DNA from 4 places in the Paenibacillus sp. Soil724D2 genome. Region 3 is predicted to be linked to each of the others. Evidence: riboswitches for the same ligand, from Rfam matches in the RefSeq annotation. Region 3 holds a riboswitch; each other region holds the start of a gene.
The links. Region 3 has a riboswitch for cyclic di-GMP ahead of ASG85_RS36745 (putative motility protein). Riboswitches for the same ligand answer to the same signal wherever they lie in the genome.

Region 1 (4,218 bases), 330 kb from region 3:
CTCTTTTCAATACCTTCTCAACCAAACAAAACCGTCAGTTCCTATGATCGAGGAGACCACATCGAACTAACGGTTTCTATAACTTTTATAGGATGCCATCGATGACCTCATGATTCTCATAAATTGGCTGATACGGCTTCTTCGAAAAACGGTTGGCATAAGCCGAAGCTACATAACAATCCGGTTTAATAACAGGAACCATGCCGACGGATTCCACTCTCCTTACCATCTCTTGGACGAATTTAGCCGTCCGGTTCTTATTCTCATCGTCACCTGCATCAATATGAATAAACATATCAAAGGAAGCACCCTGATACAGATGTGGAAGAATGATGTTTTCCATATCCTGTCGCTTAGACTCATCAAAATACATCGCAATCTCTTCACTCAGAGCAGTTTCCATCGAAAGTTTTTCTCTAATCGAATGTAGGGCCCGATGAACGATGACTTGACGATAACACGCCCACGCTCCTTTTCCTAACCGCTGGATAACTACACCAGTAATGAATTTCGTATGACCTTGGTGTACCTGACAATCCGTACCAATAATAAATTTGTAGGTTGCTACGGGGTCGTGACGCATGAAATGGAGAATACGCTCGTGTACGGTATCTAGGTTTAGTCCTCTTTCCGTTGTGTTCCGAAATTCCAGTGGATGGGTCGTCGTCAAAGGTTTCAAAGATAAGGTTCTTCCTTTCTTCTTAGAATGAGGAAGAAGCGGATGCTGAAGCTGCATCCGCCCCTATCTATAGTATATGGCAAAGTTCCTCTGATCGAACCATCACTTATCGTAAAACATGGCCGCCGTACAAAAATCGATTTTCCCATTGCTTTCCAGCGATCGTATCCATACGAACACCGCCGGATTCGATCGAATACGTATGCAGCATATTCCCATTTCCTAAATATAGTCCAACATGCGTGATCGGTTCTGTAAGAACGTTCACATTATCATAATCTGATGCTTTACTCCCTTTGTAGCTGCTGAAGAACATCAGATCCCCACGTTTCAAACTTGTCCAGTCCTTACTAACAGGACCTAACGATTTAACATAGTTGCCTTGTGCTTGTGAATCGCTAGGAACGGATAATCGTAGAGCATCCCAGAACATCGTTTGAATGAAATCCGAGCAATCGAAGGTCGTGGTATCGTTGCGTTCCGAACCAAATTCATAAGGAGTGCCTAAGTAAACTTTGCCAGCTGCAATAACGGCTTCAATTTCTTCGGCGAGAGGCAGATTGGGTTTGATGACGGAGAAATCAGTGCTTATGTATTTACTATTTGTGCTTATATAACCGCTAATTCCATTGGCATCTTGGATTTGGTACCAACTATCGTTGACTTTTTCTTTAACGAGGACGTCTTCCCCTTTACTAAGCATCCGAATAACCTTAGAGCCGGGATCGGAAGCTGGAAGTGTGCGAAAGTTTACGCCATAAATGATTTCCGCATTGCTAATTATTTTTATGTATTTGCTATTCGTCGAAACATAACCGCTTACACCCTGCGCATCCTTGATTTTATACCAATTCGTCGTTACATAGTCGGTGACAGTGACAATTTCGTTTGTTTTCAATAACCGTATAACATTACTTGCAGTACTAGCTTGATCTCTGAAACTTACGCCCGAAACAATTTGGGCCTTCGTCGTTATCCCCTCATCTGCCTGAATAGCTGCCGGGACTACAAAAGTAAGCGCTAAAACTAGCATACCAAGGACGATCGTCCATTTTCTCATCGTCATACCTCCATAGGTTTATATCACTCTAGCTGTATTTGAGTTACGTAAAACCGTACTGACGAAATGGATAATTTGAACCTGACACTTCCTCTTCATCGTAAAAAGGATGACCCTTTTGCCTCAACTGGGTCATCCTCTTCTTGTAGAAGGGTCCCATCGCATTCGACAGCTGGCTAGCACTCTGCTTTAGGCACGAGAGCCCCTGTAGCTTTGCGTCCCAAGCTTTCGCTCGGTTTGCCATTCCGTTGTGATGTTAATTTTTTCATTCGCATCCTTATTATAGTTTGAGGGGGCCTTCACGAATATAGGCGAAAGGTTGCGTTTGTTGTCGAAATCATAGTGGCTGCGTACCTATTGACGCTATGGTTTATTTTTCCGGTTTACGGACTTCCGGTTTTCGTGTAAGAGGCCAAAACACTTGCAAATTAGGGTCATTTTTCAACTTCACATTGCAGAGCTTCATTTCCCCTTCCTCAAGCTCAGTCACATGCCAAGTATCCGTCTCCATTCCCCCAACGTTGTGTAGAAAAGCAGAATACTGCTGCTCAGCCGCTTCTAAATCCGGCCAAAATTTAACGCCATAATAGGCTAAACCGTAGTGATTGACTTGTGTACATGTGAAAATCTGTTGCGATGTTTTGTGCTGCAGTACATAGGGCATCTTTCATTCCTCCGATAAAAAGGCACGTTCACCATCATGGTGAATGTGCCTTCATTTTTATGATGACGACTTATAAATAAGCATTCTCATGCTTCGCTTTTAACATATTCCAACGGCGTTCAACTTCCGTCTCGAACGATTTCAGGGAACCTTCATATTCAGGCTTCGTCATATGCTTCGTTTTCCCCATCGTCTTGAGCCAATCCGACAGTGGAATCTTCTTGCTCTTATCCTCCGGGTTATACGTGATGGACGTAACTCCGTGCTCTACTTCATAGAGCGGGAAGAAGCAGGAATCTACCGCAGCTCCGACGATATTGGAGCCTTCCTGGTCATCCGACAACCAGTTGAGTGGACAGGCAATGAGAATTTTCCCATATACCAATCCTTCATTTTGGGCGTACCATTGTGCTTTCGCGGCTTTCTTTACAAGATCCTGCGGATACGCTTCCGACCCCGTAAATACATACGGAATATGGGTAGCAGCCATAATTTGCGCTGTATCCTTGTGATGGAACACTTTACCACCCTGATGCTTCCCAACGTTCGAAGTCGATGTGCGATGACCCATTGGCGTCGAATAAGACAACTGCGCACCTGTATTCATGTATCCCTCGTTATCGTACTCGAGGATAATCATTTTATGATTGCGCAAAGCCGCTCCGATCGCCGGTCCCATGCCAATATCCATCCCGCCGTCACCAGTAATCATCACGAAGGTGAAATCGTCCTTCAAACCCAAATGGTCGAGCTCGCCACGTCGCTTGCGCTCCCAGAACATCTCCACAACCCCTGAGAGGGTCGCTGCGCCGTTCTGGAACAGATTATGAATATACGTCGCTTTGTGAGCCGAATACGGATAACCTGTCGTTACAACCATGGCACAGCCTGTATGGAAGATCGAGACAATATCGCCTTCAATCCCCTTGAAAAACAGCTCCAAGCCAGAGAAAATGCCGCAGCCTGGACATGCGCCATGCCCCGGCGCAATACGCTTTGGTTTCTTCGTCAATGCACGTAAAGGCGGGATACGTACATTCAGCTTGCCCGTGTTCTCATCCGGTGTTACCGTGATGAGTCCCGTCTTCAAATCCTCATACTTCATCGGCGTCAACACCCGCTTCGGCGCTTTTGAAAGATCACCTGGCGTGTGGCCATAGTAATCGAAGGGAACCTCAACCTTGCCGCTTTGTACAGCGTCAATGGCAAATTGGAACAAATTATGCCCGTCTTCGGCATAAAAGTCCTTGCCACCTAAGCCGTAGATTCGGCTTATGACAAGCGTATCTCTGTTCCCGTGTGTGAACAGCGCCGCTTTAATTTCGTTGACCATATTGCCGCCATGGCCGCCATAGGAATCCGCGCGATCGCCAACGGTGATCGCCTTCACATGCTGCAAAGCTTCAGCGATCTGCTTTGCTGGGAATGGACGGATGATATTCGGCGCGATCGATCCGGCCTTTATGCCCTTCTCGCGGAGCTGGTCGACGACGTCTTTGATGATTTCGGAAGCCGAATTCATCAAGAACACGGCGACTTCCGCGTCCTCCATCCGATATAGCTCAAGAATCGGATAATCACGGCCTGTCAACTCAGCATATTCCTGCCGAATACGGTCATAAACACCTTCAGCGTTATACATGGCCATGGACTGCTGGTAGCAGTTATTAATATAATCCGGCTCATTCATATAAGGACCTACGGTAATCGGATTATTACGATCTAGCGTATCTGGGAAGCCCTGTGGCTTCTCACCGACGAAAGCATGCACATCCTCACGATGCGCGAACGTTTGTACTCTACGTTTTTGGTGGG
Region 2 (4,218 bases), on a different contig from region 3:
GAGTTCTATCCACGATTTTCCATCTTCGTAATAGTAGGTGCCGTTGCTCGTACCTCCTTTCACGAAATTTCCTTCGTAATATTTGGCACCTGATGAATAATATTGAGTTCCCTTCCCGTTAAGCATTCCGTCAGCATATTGTCCCTCTTCATAGAGATAAACCTTGTCTTCAGATTTTTCATAAGTCTTACCGTATCCATTAGGGATGTTCTTAACCCAATTGCCTTCGTATCGAAGAATTCCATTTATAAAATACTTGCCATAACCGTCATACAAATTGTCTTTAAACTCGCCATCGTAGACAAGCTTATCTACGATGTAAAACTTACCTTTCCCTTGAAAAACCCCTAATTTAGTTTCACCTTCGTAAGCTACGAAACTACTATCGTCAATATTGATAACATAGCCTGTCTGACGACCGTCCTCGAACTTCTGCGCAATCGCAATTTCACCTGTTCGGTCGCGACCGTATTGGTTACCTGAAAAATAGATGACGCCTGGTCCAACGACTTCATTATCATGGAACACGGCATCGTACCAAACTGAGCCATTATCGCGGTATAGCTTTCCTTTGCCGTTCATTTGGCCATTCTTGACTTGACCTTCATATAGAAGTGCGCCGTTGTCACCGTACAGCTTTCCTTCAGTTGCAGGATCGTAGATATAAACGGATTTCAGATTAGCATCCCACAGCACCTTGCGCCCCGTTGCTTCGCCAACAAAGCGCAGCGGTACGAAGGTGTAACCCTGATTTAGAAAAGGAGCGGTAGGCATTGAGGTAGTACTGCCATTCACGTTCGCTTCATCCTGTCCTAATATGAGGGAGAGCGACTTACCCTGACTCGTTCCTGTTACACTTTGTTTGGAGTCGTTCCATTCAATGTCTAAACCCAGTTTTTCGAAAATAGGTCTAAATTCAACCGTCGTTGATCCATCCTTCAGTACAGGGGACTGATGGAAGACCACTTCTTCTCCGTCCAAGAAAACACGAATCGGTTTATCTGCATTTAATAGTTCAATTCGCTTCTGTATCCAATAATCACGAACAAACTCATTCGGAACATCGAAGTAAAGCACAGCATAAACACCTGACTGAGAAATGTCCGTAAATAACCGTGTGTTATTCTCCTCTAGCAGAGCGCCCATGTAAGTCCACAAGCCGGAATCTAGTCGATATATCCCCAGTTTGTTCAGACCTCCTGCAGGAACTCTTTCCTTCATATAGGTCATCGAGAGCTTCAAGACGTCATCCCTCGACTCATAGGACACAGCCCACGGGTAGCTGACCATTTTTTGGCCAGGCTTAAGTGCTTTGGTAAGCGCTAAATCTTTATCATCCTTGAAGTCAATTGTGACAGCTTCATAAAAATCAGATTCCGGGTCTTTCGGTGAGTATACGGTTACGCTATCGTCCTGTGTAGACAGTTTTTTAATATTACCCAATTTCCCAATACTTCCCCTGATACCAGTAGGAACACTATAGAAATAAGGAACAGCCGAAACGAGCGTGTCTTCTACCTGACCTTCACCTGTCTTTTCGAGCCGGCGAAGTTGGATGGTTTCGTCCTTCATTCTCAATACAAGCTGGTCGTTATAGATGCCAATGAGGACTTCATTGTCTCCAACAATGCCAGTTTGTCTTGAAGAAAGATCGGCAGCGACAATATGGTTAGCTCCATTTTTGAACTCCGGCCATGCCGCTATACTAGTACCAATGGATACTTGCGAGAAAATATCTCCTAATTCCTTGAAGGTGCTTAGAACCTTTGGTACGGTGTCGATATCCTCGACATTCAGCATCCTTGTCTCATAATCTGGCTTGGAAGTAAATGCATGCATCCAGATAACGTTTTTGCCGTCAAATGCAAATTTCTTATCATTCCTGATATAACCTTCTGTTGGCTTGTACAATGTCCTGGACAATCCATCCATTGCGTTATAGCGTTCTAAGCTCCCCTTATCGCTAATATAGACGACAATACCATTTTCAATTAGAGCCCTTCTGCCTTTTCCGATTTCTGAGGTTACTTTTGTTTCTAAGTTATAAACCCTGAGTATCCCTTCAATCGGTTTGTAGAAAACAACATATTTCCCATCAGTGGCAAATTGATCATAGGAATACGGAGAGATTTCAGTCTTGGTTACTTCACCGGTTAGAAGATTGACAAGCATAACATGCTTTTGGTCCTCCAAATAGACGGCATAGCCTCCTCCTGCAGATAAGTATTGCTTATACTTCTTGGTGTCAGTAAGTTGCTTCAACTCTCCGGTCTCTAAATTGCGGCTGAACACCTGCCACCAACCAGGATTATCTTTGCCTAAGTACACCATCTGATTGCCTGTGATCTTCGCTTCAGACTCAGGTAGCGTGTACTCGGTAAGCTTGTCCGTTGAGGTGAATAACTCCGCGAAGGCGCTTTTTGGCAGCAAGCCTAACGATCCTGCGCCAATGACAACCATCAAGATAAGCACCCATAATTTCATTCTTATAAACCCCACATGCCCTCGCTCCTTCTCAATCTCCATGTTAGATAACACAAAAAAACCAAGCTCAATAGAGCAACCCGGCTATCATCCCATGAGATATGACTCATGGCTTAGACCCGTGGCTTTGCGTCTCCACCTTTCGATGGATTTGCCTTTGTTCATTATTGCTTGGTTATTAGGTATTTTTACTCATTCGTACTAGTTAATTAGAACCAACTGTTTTCCATATTAATCCACGTTTTTTCAAATTTCAACACTTTTCTACAAAAAAGAGGAAATACATGCACAAAGTGTGTGATATCACACAAAAAAGGCCAACCGGATGTCCCGGTTGACCTTTGCCCTGATAAATTTCTGACTTAAATATTCTCTCTATCTAGCAAATAGACTTTCACATTCTTCTTTACACCGAATTCTTGAGCGTCACTCAAATCATTCATAAATACATCAATTCTCGAACCGCGAATAGCCGAACCTATATCCTCCGCTTTACGAATCCCGATGCCGTCAATGAACACCGTAGAACCTAAAGGGATTACTGCAGGATCCACGGCGATCGTGCGTCCTTCTTTGGCTTTAAGACCACTAAATGTGATGCCATACATGGGATGGGATGCCTTTTTACCTGTTGATTCAACGCCAGCCGTATAAGCTGTAAGGGTTGTGTTCAACACTTTTTTGATAATTTTCTTTTGACCATTTGGTAAACCAATCTCGGATTCACTCTTCGGAATCGTTAAACTTTGACCTATCGTTAGCTGGTTCGGATTTGGAATATTGTTTGAATTGATAAGGTCATCTACGGATACGCCAAAATCACGTGCAATTTTGAACAGCGTATCTCCGCGGTCCACTTGGTATTGCGTCCTTGGCTGAACAAGCTCAGCTTGAGCGGCTTCTTCCACAGGAGCTGCATTTCTTGCCATACTATACGTAGGAGGTAATTCCCCCCCATCTTCACTTTCAGGGTACGAATAGGCGGGTTGCACCTGCCACAAACAAAGCAGCAACGGAAGCGTCAAAGTAACATAAAGAATTTTACGAAACATAGTATCTCCTCCTCTTAAAAAATAATAGAGTTATAGCTACTAGATTCGTCCAATTCTATGATTTATATACGTCTCGTATATATTTTTTTCAATTTGATAGACATAATGGACAATTCTTATGAAATCTTATAAACCTAGTAAAAACGGTCTATTGATTTACTATATCACCATTTTCAACGGTAATATTCGTATTCAAAGAGTTGAAGGCGGAGGACAGATCAACAAACATGTGGGGACCAACGCAAACCAAGGCGGACAGAGCGCTAAAAAAAACAAACCATAAAGAAATAAGAATGCTCAGTAGTATACAAAACAAATCTTGGCTTAAACTAACAAACGTGAAAGTAGGAGACTGCCGGTGTGGCAGTCTTTCTTGCTTTTCAACATACAGTAGTTCACAAATATTCCTTGACAGGAATATTCCATCTGGAGTATATTATGTCTATGAATAAGACTTTCAGTGCTCTTGCCGAGCCAAACCGCTTGCACATTGTCGAGCTCTTGCGTGACGGTCCCCTTACCGTCGGGGAAATAGCGGATCGGCTTGAGCTCCAGCAGCCGCAAGTATCCAAGCATCTCCGTGTGCTTAGTGATGCAGAACTTGTCGAGGTACAACCGTCTGCGAATAAAAGAATCTATAAGCTGCAGTTTCAGTCGCTCAAGGAGCTAGATGGATGGCTAG
Region 3 (4,218 bases):
GTCTTTCTCTCTTAACATTCCAATCATCTCCCAGTCCTCATTCATTTGTATATTCACTTTAGCATGGATCATTGGATCACAGTTAGCTATAATAAATGATAAGACTCATCAAAAATTTTAATAATAAAGCGAGGGGTTCCCATGGATTTAACCTATTTCCGAACCTTTCGGGAGGTTGCACGGAGAAAGAGTTTTACACGAGCTGCTGAAGAATTGGGCTATGCGCAATCGAGTATTACGATGCAAATACAAAAGTTGGAACGAGAATATGGGGTCCCTCTTTTCGAAAGATACGGGCGTCAGCTTCGGTTAACTGCACCCGGTGAAAGCTTGCTAAAGCTAGTCTTGCAAATGCTTGACCTCTATGATCAATCCAAAGAAATGATAACAAGCGAAGTCAGTGGAACACTGACGATAGGTACGATTAACTCACTCGCTGCTTACTATTTACCACCCTATTTACATGTGCTGAAACAACAATTTCCTGGACTGAATATCCAGCTCTTCCCTGATAGTGAAGCTTCCCTTATTACCAAAGTAAGAGATGGGGACTATGACATTGGACTCCTACTAGATCGTTATCCTGCAGATACCACACTTGCTTGTACAAAGGTCAGGGAAGAACCTTTAGTTTTGGTGGCACCGCTTGAGCATCCGCTAACGAAACGAACACAAATACAGCTAACTGATTTTCAGCAAGCCGAATTTATCGTTACAGAAGAGGGCTGCATCTATCGAGGTATGTTTGAAAAGTTACTAAAAGATCATGCTGTCCCGCTTCAAATTGGATTTGAACTCGGTAATTTAGAAACCATAAAACACTGCGTCATGAATGGGCTCGGTATTGCCCTGCTGCCCCAAATTGCTGTACAGAACGAACTGGAACAAGGAAAACTTGCCCATCTTCCTTTTTCACATTCAGACTTGAAATTGGACCTTCAACTGCTGCTGCACCCCAAAAAGTGGATGTCCCAGCCTTTGCAAACATTCATTCGACAACTGACAGAAGGTTAACCTCCTCCAGAAAGAAAAACGGATACTTCGTCCTTTAGAGTCGATCAGCAGCTTTGTGAAGTTAGATGGGCTATACTGGTTACACGCCTAAAGGCTATTTGGCAAAATTATAGTTGTACCTCATTTCGAACCCATTTGTTACGAAACTGCCTTAATAGGACCAAATTGTTGTACGTTATGCAACATCTAAGGGAGATTAGATGGATTTAGGCAGCAATTGTTGCACTCTCTGCAACATCTTTCAACAACGAATAAGCCTTCATTCATCCAGCAACCTCAATCCAGGATATATGACAATTTATCCGGACCTCAATGTAGAGTAAGATTGGTCGAATAAATTGACGATCTCTTTTCTATAACATAGCCATCAGAGTTCTCACATGCTAAGTTACTTTAATTTAGGCCCGTCGCTCTACACTGTAAGTTCTCCCACAGAAGAGAAAAAAACATCACCCAAAACATATTAATTAAATAATGAAAAAAGAAGCTCTCCTTTTCGTAAAGGTAGAGCTTCTTCTGTTATGAACTTATATGCGGATATCGAGATTGCCACCCAAATGCGGTGTCGCTGAAGCGGTAACCAGCTGTTGGGATTTAGCAAAATCCTGTACTAAAGTACTAGATGAAGCTGCTTGCATATCACTTACTTTGCTTAAAAGCTGAAGGCCAACGGCTTGCTTCAAAGCATCTCCACCACTAATCGCAGTTAGAACACTATTGATATTCACGAGCACTCCTCCTCTCATCGTTCGGTAGCTGGCAAGCATACGGTGTAACCGAGTAGCCCCTATAGCTTTGCGTCTGTCGCTTTCGCGTCATTTGCCATTTCGCAGATGTTAGGCAGTACCTATCACTTATCCAGTATAGGATATACTTACATAATTCGTCAATCCTCGCAATTGAGCAAATACAGACCTACACACCAAACGCAGCAGGATTCAATCTCCAAGAACGAAGCAATTCCATGTCCTCTTGTTTGATTTTCCCCTTCTCCAGAGCCACTTCAAGCAGTGTAGAGTAGTTGGAAAGTGTGTACAGTGGCATATCAGCAGCTTGGAATGCATCGGTAGCTTTATCTAGCTGATAGGAGAAAATCGCGAGCACACCCAACGCTACAGCGCCAGCTTCTTTGACAGCAATAGCTGCTTTCAAAGAACTGCCACCCGTAGAGATCAGATCCTCAATCACGATCACCTTTTGACCTGGTTTCACAGTACCTTCAATCAAGTTTTCCTTGCCATGTCCTTTGGCTTTATCACGAATGTAGATCATCGGGAGACCTAGCTTCTGAGCAACCCAAGCGGCATGAGGAATGCCGGCTGTTGCCGTACCAGCAACAACCTCAGCATCCGGGAATTTCTCTTGAATCAAAGCTGCGAAGCCGTCGGCGATCGCTTCGCGTATAGCTGGGTGTGACATCGTCAGACGATTGTCACAATAGATTGGCGACTTCAGGCCAGAAGTCCATGTAAAAGGCTGCTGCGGTCGAAGTGCCACCGCTTCTATATCTAATAATGATGCTGCAATATGCTGCGCGATTGTTTCGAGTTGACTCATATTCCTACCACCGTTCCTTCCGTTGTTAGACCAAGCATGCTAAACGATTGAATCGATAATCGCTTCAATTGCTGCTCTTGGATCCGCTGCGCCTGTGATCGGTCGGCCGATCACGACATAATCCGTCCCCTGCGCGAACGCCTCAGCTGGTGTCATGATGCGCGATTGGTCGCCCACGTCGGCTCCCGCAGGGCGAATGCCTGGCGTCACGGTGACGAACCCGTCACCGCATGCTGCCTTAATCGCGGTCACCTCAAGCGGTGACGCGACGACCCCCTGAAGCCCCGCAGCATGCGCCAAGCGGGCATAACGAATGACGGCCTGCTCAACCGTACCGGTCAGGCCGATCTCGTCGTTCAGCACCTGCCTACTTGTGCTGGTTAATTGCGTCACGCCAATAACGATCGGGCGCGAACCACCTACAGCTAGCCCCTTGTCAACACCCTCCAAGGCGGCTTCCATCATTTGCTTGCCTCCGGCAGCATGGACATTGAACACGTCCACCCCAAGGCGCGTCACGCTTTCCGCGCCGCCTTTGACCGTGTTCGGAATGTCGTGCATCTTCACATCGAGGAACACCTTGTAGCCGCGATCCTTCAGACTCGCGACGAAGCCAGGACCCGCAGCATAGAACAGCTGCATGCCTACCTTCACGTAGCAAGGGATGCCTTCGAGCTGCTTTAGCAGCCCTTCAGCACCTTCTGCGTTCGCATAATCCAAAGCGACCATAATGCGTCCAGTAACATCTGTACGAGTTAGTGTACTCAAGTTCGTCACTCTCCTTAGAGTTTTGCTTTAGCAAAACTGACTTCGTAAGCATAGTCTTAGACATGAATTGGCATTGCACGTGAGGAGAAGTTGATCGCTTCAAGCATATTAACAAGCGCTCTTACTGTATCAAGTGATGTCATACAAACCACACCGTTCTCTACTGCTTCACGACGAATGCGGAAGCCGTCACGCTCTGGCTCTTTACCTTTGGTCAGTGTGTTCACGACGAATTGTGCTTCACCGCTGCGGATAAGATCCAGAATGTTAGGTGAACCCTCGCTCAGCTTATTCACAGTCGTTACCGGAAGACCAGCTTGTTCGATCGCTGCTGCCGTTCCGCCTGTTGCAATGATTTTATATCCAAGTCGATAGAAGCCCTTTAAGATTTCAATCGCTTCTTCTTTATCTTTGTCAGCAACCGTTACTACGACAGATCCTGCTGCAGGAATTTTCATCCCCGCTCCAATTAAGCCTTTATAGAGAGCTTTGGCAAAATTGATATCGCGCCCCATTACCTCGCCCGTCGATTTCATCTCAGGTCCGAGCGTCGTATCTACACGGCGCAGCTTCGCGAAGGAGAACACTGGCACTTTAACTGACACGTACTTGTCTTCCGGCCATAAGCCGCCTTGGTAGCCCATATCAGCCAGTTTTTGTCCCATAATGACGCGTGTAGCCACGTTGGCCATCGGGATGTTCGTTACTTTGCTCAAGAAAGGCACGGTTCTGGAAGAACGCGGGTTGACCTCGATCACATATACTTGATCGTTATGAATAACGAACTGGATGTTGACCAGACCAACTACGTTCAGCTCAAGGCCGATTTTCGTCGTAATGTCGATAATTTGTTGTTTAATCTCATCTGAGATGGATTGC
Region 4 (4,218 bases), on a different contig from region 3:
CTTTTATGGATAAACTTATTAATACTCCTGGGGCAGAAGCGCTAGTAAACATTTATGAAGAGAAGCTTAAGATTGATTTAAATGCATTAAAAAGCTTTTTGGATGAAAAGCAAGAATATGTAGCACTAGCAAGGCAAATGATTGATCCATTTATTGAGGCCTATCGAGCCAGGTTAAGAACTCCAATTAATTCAGTTTCGTGACTGTTATAAAAACACTAATTCCCTAGAATATGTTCATCTACTGGTATGAAATCAGGGATTAGGACCGATATTTACAAGGAAGCGACTCTAGAAGGGTAATCAGTGAGCAAGTTAACTGGTGGGACATGCAAAATTGAAATCGATGCACGAAGCGGATTGTAACTGCCTCTATGAAATTCTCATTTTTGACTCGCATGCGATATAATACGAGATCCTGCCAATGACTATAGAGTTTGCGATGCAGAATCGTGAAATCGGAAAAGATGCCGCGTTGAAATGGATTGAAAAAATAAGAAAGTCTGGCATGGATACTTTGCCTATTCGCCATTATATTTATTCATTGGATTTATACTCGCTGCTTTATATGACCCAAACTATTGTTAATTCGAGGAAATTGAAGATGTTATTATGAGATCTAAAATGATTATGAATTATTAATAAAATTGAATATTAACTAAATCTTTAGAGGAGAACTCAATGAAAGAATGGCTTATTAGACTTGAAGAAACAATAGAACGTATTTCTGAAAATGCAAGATCTGCTATACATGAAAAATTAACTAGAATAATAAGTGAATACATTTTTGTTTTTGGGAAATTGATAACTAAAATAATTAATGTACTTATCACGATTCTTATTACGGTCGGACGTATGTTACTTAATGGATTTGTACTATTTCTAGGTGTAATTATAGGTATCATATTTATTATTGTATCGAGTAGCGATAGATTTAATGCAGAAAATATAATAACATACATATTTCTGTTAATAATATCATTTTGCTTCCTTGGTCTGAAACAAGAGAGAATTAATAAATCAGTCGCTCTATCTTCAATAGTAAATTTTTTCTGCGTGCCTTTTGTTGCTACCTTTTTTTTAGTATATTTTATCGATACTAGTTCAGTAGCTGGTAAATGGTTCTTTATTATAGCTATAATTTTATCATTTTTTATATTTTCCTTACCATTTGTTATTCGTGTAAAAAAAGATAAAACAATACTGAATACATATAAGGTTGCGCTCGATTTTAATGAATCAATTTTTTGGATAGTTCTTACTTTATTAACTATGGATTATTTGAAAATAATTAATTTGTTTCCTGTTGACTCATCTAATGGGAAAGATATAGTTGAAAAGTTAAAAGTTGCACTATTCCCTTTTTTAATGCAACCAAGATTACTCAAAGCATATATTAATTATAAATTATTAAAACTTTAGCCCGCTTAATAATTTGATAACTCAATTTTCAGAACTAAGTTCTCCGAACAAACTATGATATAGCAAGGAAGACCATAAATCCATTTTACTGATGCTGTTTCGATGATAATAGAGACCAAGAATTCAGTAATTTTTACCTTACAGGGTATATGTAAGAACAAGCTTTTCTCTAACATATGTCAGTCAAGTTATCGAATTAGGAGTTGTTTGATTGAGAAGTATTTGAATCATATTAATGGTAGCCAAATGTTTACCGTAGGGTATGTGTCCCAGGCCCATTCTTGATTCCGTTGCAAAGGGATTTTACCAGTGTGCTGATTTCGGGGAATAAATAGTGGTTTGGCATCTGAATAGTTTTTTCGTGCAGCGAGGTACTCTTCAATGCCTCGCTGGGCACATCACTGGAAATCCCTCACCTTATTTGTCTTCTTCTCCCGTATACAAATCAGCGCCCCGATAGTTCATCTTTTTCAACGACATCACTTCCCCTTAAGTTCAGCATGTCACTATTCCGTAGTCTTGAATTAATGCCAACAGTGAATAAATAATAGACCCGTAGGTTTGCTGCATTTAAAAAGGTCTTCACTGAATTGATTTTTTTGTCACGAATCGCTATACGAACGCCACTTATGGAAGCCCTTCCACATTATCAATAATAAATTCAGCATTTCAGAAGAAAGTTTATGAAGGAAATTATTGATAGATTTTAGCTCCAATTATACAAAATGCAATTATGTATGATTACTTCAAAATTTCATTTGCTATTGCGTATGTAAATGCTATTACTAGGTACAAGAAGCACAGCATTCAAGCTTCTTAAGGTGTGTAAATCATTGGTAGCATATCTTCAGTTTCGTTCGTCAAAACTCCGCCTCCCACTTGGGGAACCATGCCGAAAGTTGTAATATTTAGTTGACTGGTTAAGTCTTTAGACCTATACTGTAAATAACTAGGAGCTTCTAATAACTACTAGACAATAGCAAGCTTATTGAAAAGTAAGGACGCAAAGCTTCGGGCCTAAGGATGAGCTACTCTATGGTGGCCGAGTTGCCTAAAGTGGTGTGTCCAAATTAACTCATCACACTTGCGTGTGATGTTTTTTTCGAATTTCAAGAATAAACCGAAAATTATTAATTTTCAATCTTAAAGGAGGCTGGAAGTACAATGGAATTTACCAGTCTAGACTATGAACTGGAATCGATGGTTTCTAAGATTAATTTGGATAAACATCCCATTCTCAAAGAAAATTATTCAATTCGATATTCATATGTCGTATTTATCTATATTGCTTTGAAATCAAGTAAAAGAAACAATGAGCAGATTTTAGATATTATGAATTCTTATAAGACTGCTTTTCATATCACAGAACATGACTTTGATAAGTTTATGGACCTTAGTTCTAATAACGAAACTGATTTACTACAAAAGGGAATTAGACTCATAGGTTACGATAAGAACTGGTTACTTAAATGGAAATTTATTGAGGCCAATTACTGCATACTTTTGCTGGCTGAACTATTATTTCTGAATCTCTCTAATTTTGAACAGTTTTACCATAATAAAATAATACAACTTTATTCTGACTTGTTCGAAATTGCACCTTCAACAACTGTTCAAATCAGGCTGATATTACTAAAGATTCTAGCACATGAAAATGTGAATAGTTTGTTGGAAAATAAAAAGTTATCTTGCTTGTCCTATTTCTATCATATTATACAAGAACATCGAAACTTTGATCTGATCAAACAACCGAGAGTATTAATTATCGCTACAATGAGCTCTGGGAAATCGACCGTATTAAATGCTCTTATCGGTAAACAGATGTTTCCATCTGAAAATAAAGCATGCACATCCAAAATAGTTGAGTTTACCAATAACCCTGTGTTAAGGAAAGAGGTTGGTGTTGCTTCCGGGACCTTATTAGATAGTCGAAGGGATGTAACTTATTCCGATGTTACTGATTGGAACCATAATCCCGATGTGAGTAGGATTCAGTTAGAAGGCAGAGTACATTCGTATTCTGAGCTCAAGGGACATAAGATATCGTTTATGGATACGCCTGGCACTAATAATTCGAGGGATAGGGAGCACGGTGAAATTACGTATAATATATTACAAACAGCAGACATTGATATGATTTTATATGTATTAAACGTAACTAACCTTGCATCTGAGGATGATAGCATTCTATTGAAAAATGTTTTAAAAGTAGCGCTAGATAAGAATATTATCTTTTTGCTGAACAAGGTGGATCAACTGGATTTGGATGCTGATGACGACATGTTTGACTCTTTGAATATTGCAATCAAATACATCACCGATCATGGCGTTAAATCTCCAACTGTAATTCCAATCTCAGCTTATGCAGCAAGCTTGTTTACTTATGCACTGGAAGGAAGAGAGCTTACAAGAAAAGAAACAAGAGATCTTCTCTCCTTTTATAGTTTATTTCAAATTCCTGAATATGATATGAATGTTATCGCAAGAAATCTTAATAGCTCTTTATCCATCTCTGAAGTTAAAATTCAAAGCCACATCGATGTCCAAGTCGGTAATATTGTGCTTAGCTCACAATCCTTACAAAAAGCTCTGAATAAAACTGGTATTGGCTTGTTGGAGCGCTTTTTATTACAGTTAACCAGTTGAGAAATCAAATTACGGAAGGTGACATAAATGACAGAAGTATTTTTAAGATATAATCCCTATAAAGTGGAAACAAAGATTTTATTTGATGGGGAAAACATCAGCCAAGACAGCAGGCTGGTCAAATTTTATAATGAACGGTTACAGGTTTGGT

Region 1: it holds a riboswitch for cyclic di-GMP, as region 3 does, so the genes downstream of both, ASG85_RS00475 (C40 family peptidase) here and ASG85_RS36745 (putative motility protein) in region 3, are expected to answer to the same signal.
Region 2: it holds a riboswitch for cyclic di-GMP, as region 3 does, so the genes downstream of both, ASG85_RS15975 (stalk domain-containing protein) here and ASG85_RS36745 (putative motility protein) in region 3, are expected to answer to the same signal.
Region 4: it holds a riboswitch for cyclic di-GMP, as region 3 does, so the genes downstream of both, ASG85_RS06990 (dynamin family protein) here and ASG85_RS36745 (putative motility protein) in region 3, are expected to answer to the same signal.

What each region holds. Positions count from the first base shown of each region.
Region 1 covers NZ_LMRY01000001.1:98,606-102,823, forward strand. The annotation lists gene ASG85_RS00470 (ribonuclease H-like YkuK family protein) at 86-679, opposite strand; gene ASG85_RS00475 (C40 family peptidase) at 786-1,739, opposite strand; cyclic di-GMP riboswitch class I at 1,904-1,991, opposite strand; gene ASG85_RS00480 (hypothetical protein) at 2,110-2,403, opposite strand; gene ASG85_RS00485 (thiamine pyrophosphate-dependent enzyme) at 2,474-4,218, opposite strand, start outside.
Region 2 covers NZ_LMRY01000015.1:3,558-7,775, reverse strand. The annotation lists gene ASG85_RS15975 (stalk domain-containing protein) at 1-2,484, opposite strand, end outside; cyclic di-GMP riboswitch class I at 2,556-2,650, opposite strand; gene ASG85_RS15970 (3D domain-containing protein) at 2,847-3,536, opposite strand; gene ASG85_RS15965 (ArsR/SmtB family transcription factor) at 3,981-4,218, shown strand, end outside.
Region 3 covers NZ_LMRY01000001.1:424,653-428,870, forward strand. The annotation lists gene dapA (4-hydroxy-tetrahydrodipicolinate synthase) at 1-18, opposite strand, end outside; gene ASG85_RS02085 (LysR family transcriptional regulator) at 142-1,014, shown strand; gene ASG85_RS36745 (putative motility protein) at 1,542-1,742, opposite strand; cyclic di-GMP riboswitch class I at 1,763-1,848, opposite strand; gene pyrE (orotate phosphoribosyltransferase) at 1,930-2,571, opposite strand; gene pyrF (orotidine-5'-phosphate decarboxylase) at 2,611-3,300, opposite strand; gene carB (carbamoyl-phosphate synthase large subunit) at 3,396-4,218, opposite strand, start outside.
Region 4 covers NZ_LMRY01000005.1:52,181-56,398, reverse strand. The annotation lists gene ASG85_RS07005 (hypothetical protein) at 1-203, shown strand, start outside; gene ASG85_RS07000 (hypothetical protein) at 424-615, shown strand; gene ASG85_RS06995 (hypothetical protein) at 681-1,421, shown strand; cyclic di-GMP riboswitch class I at 2,390-2,476, shown strand; gene ASG85_RS06990 (dynamin family protein) at 2,586-4,067, shown strand; gene ASG85_RS06985 (dynamin family protein) at 4,095-4,218, shown strand, end outside.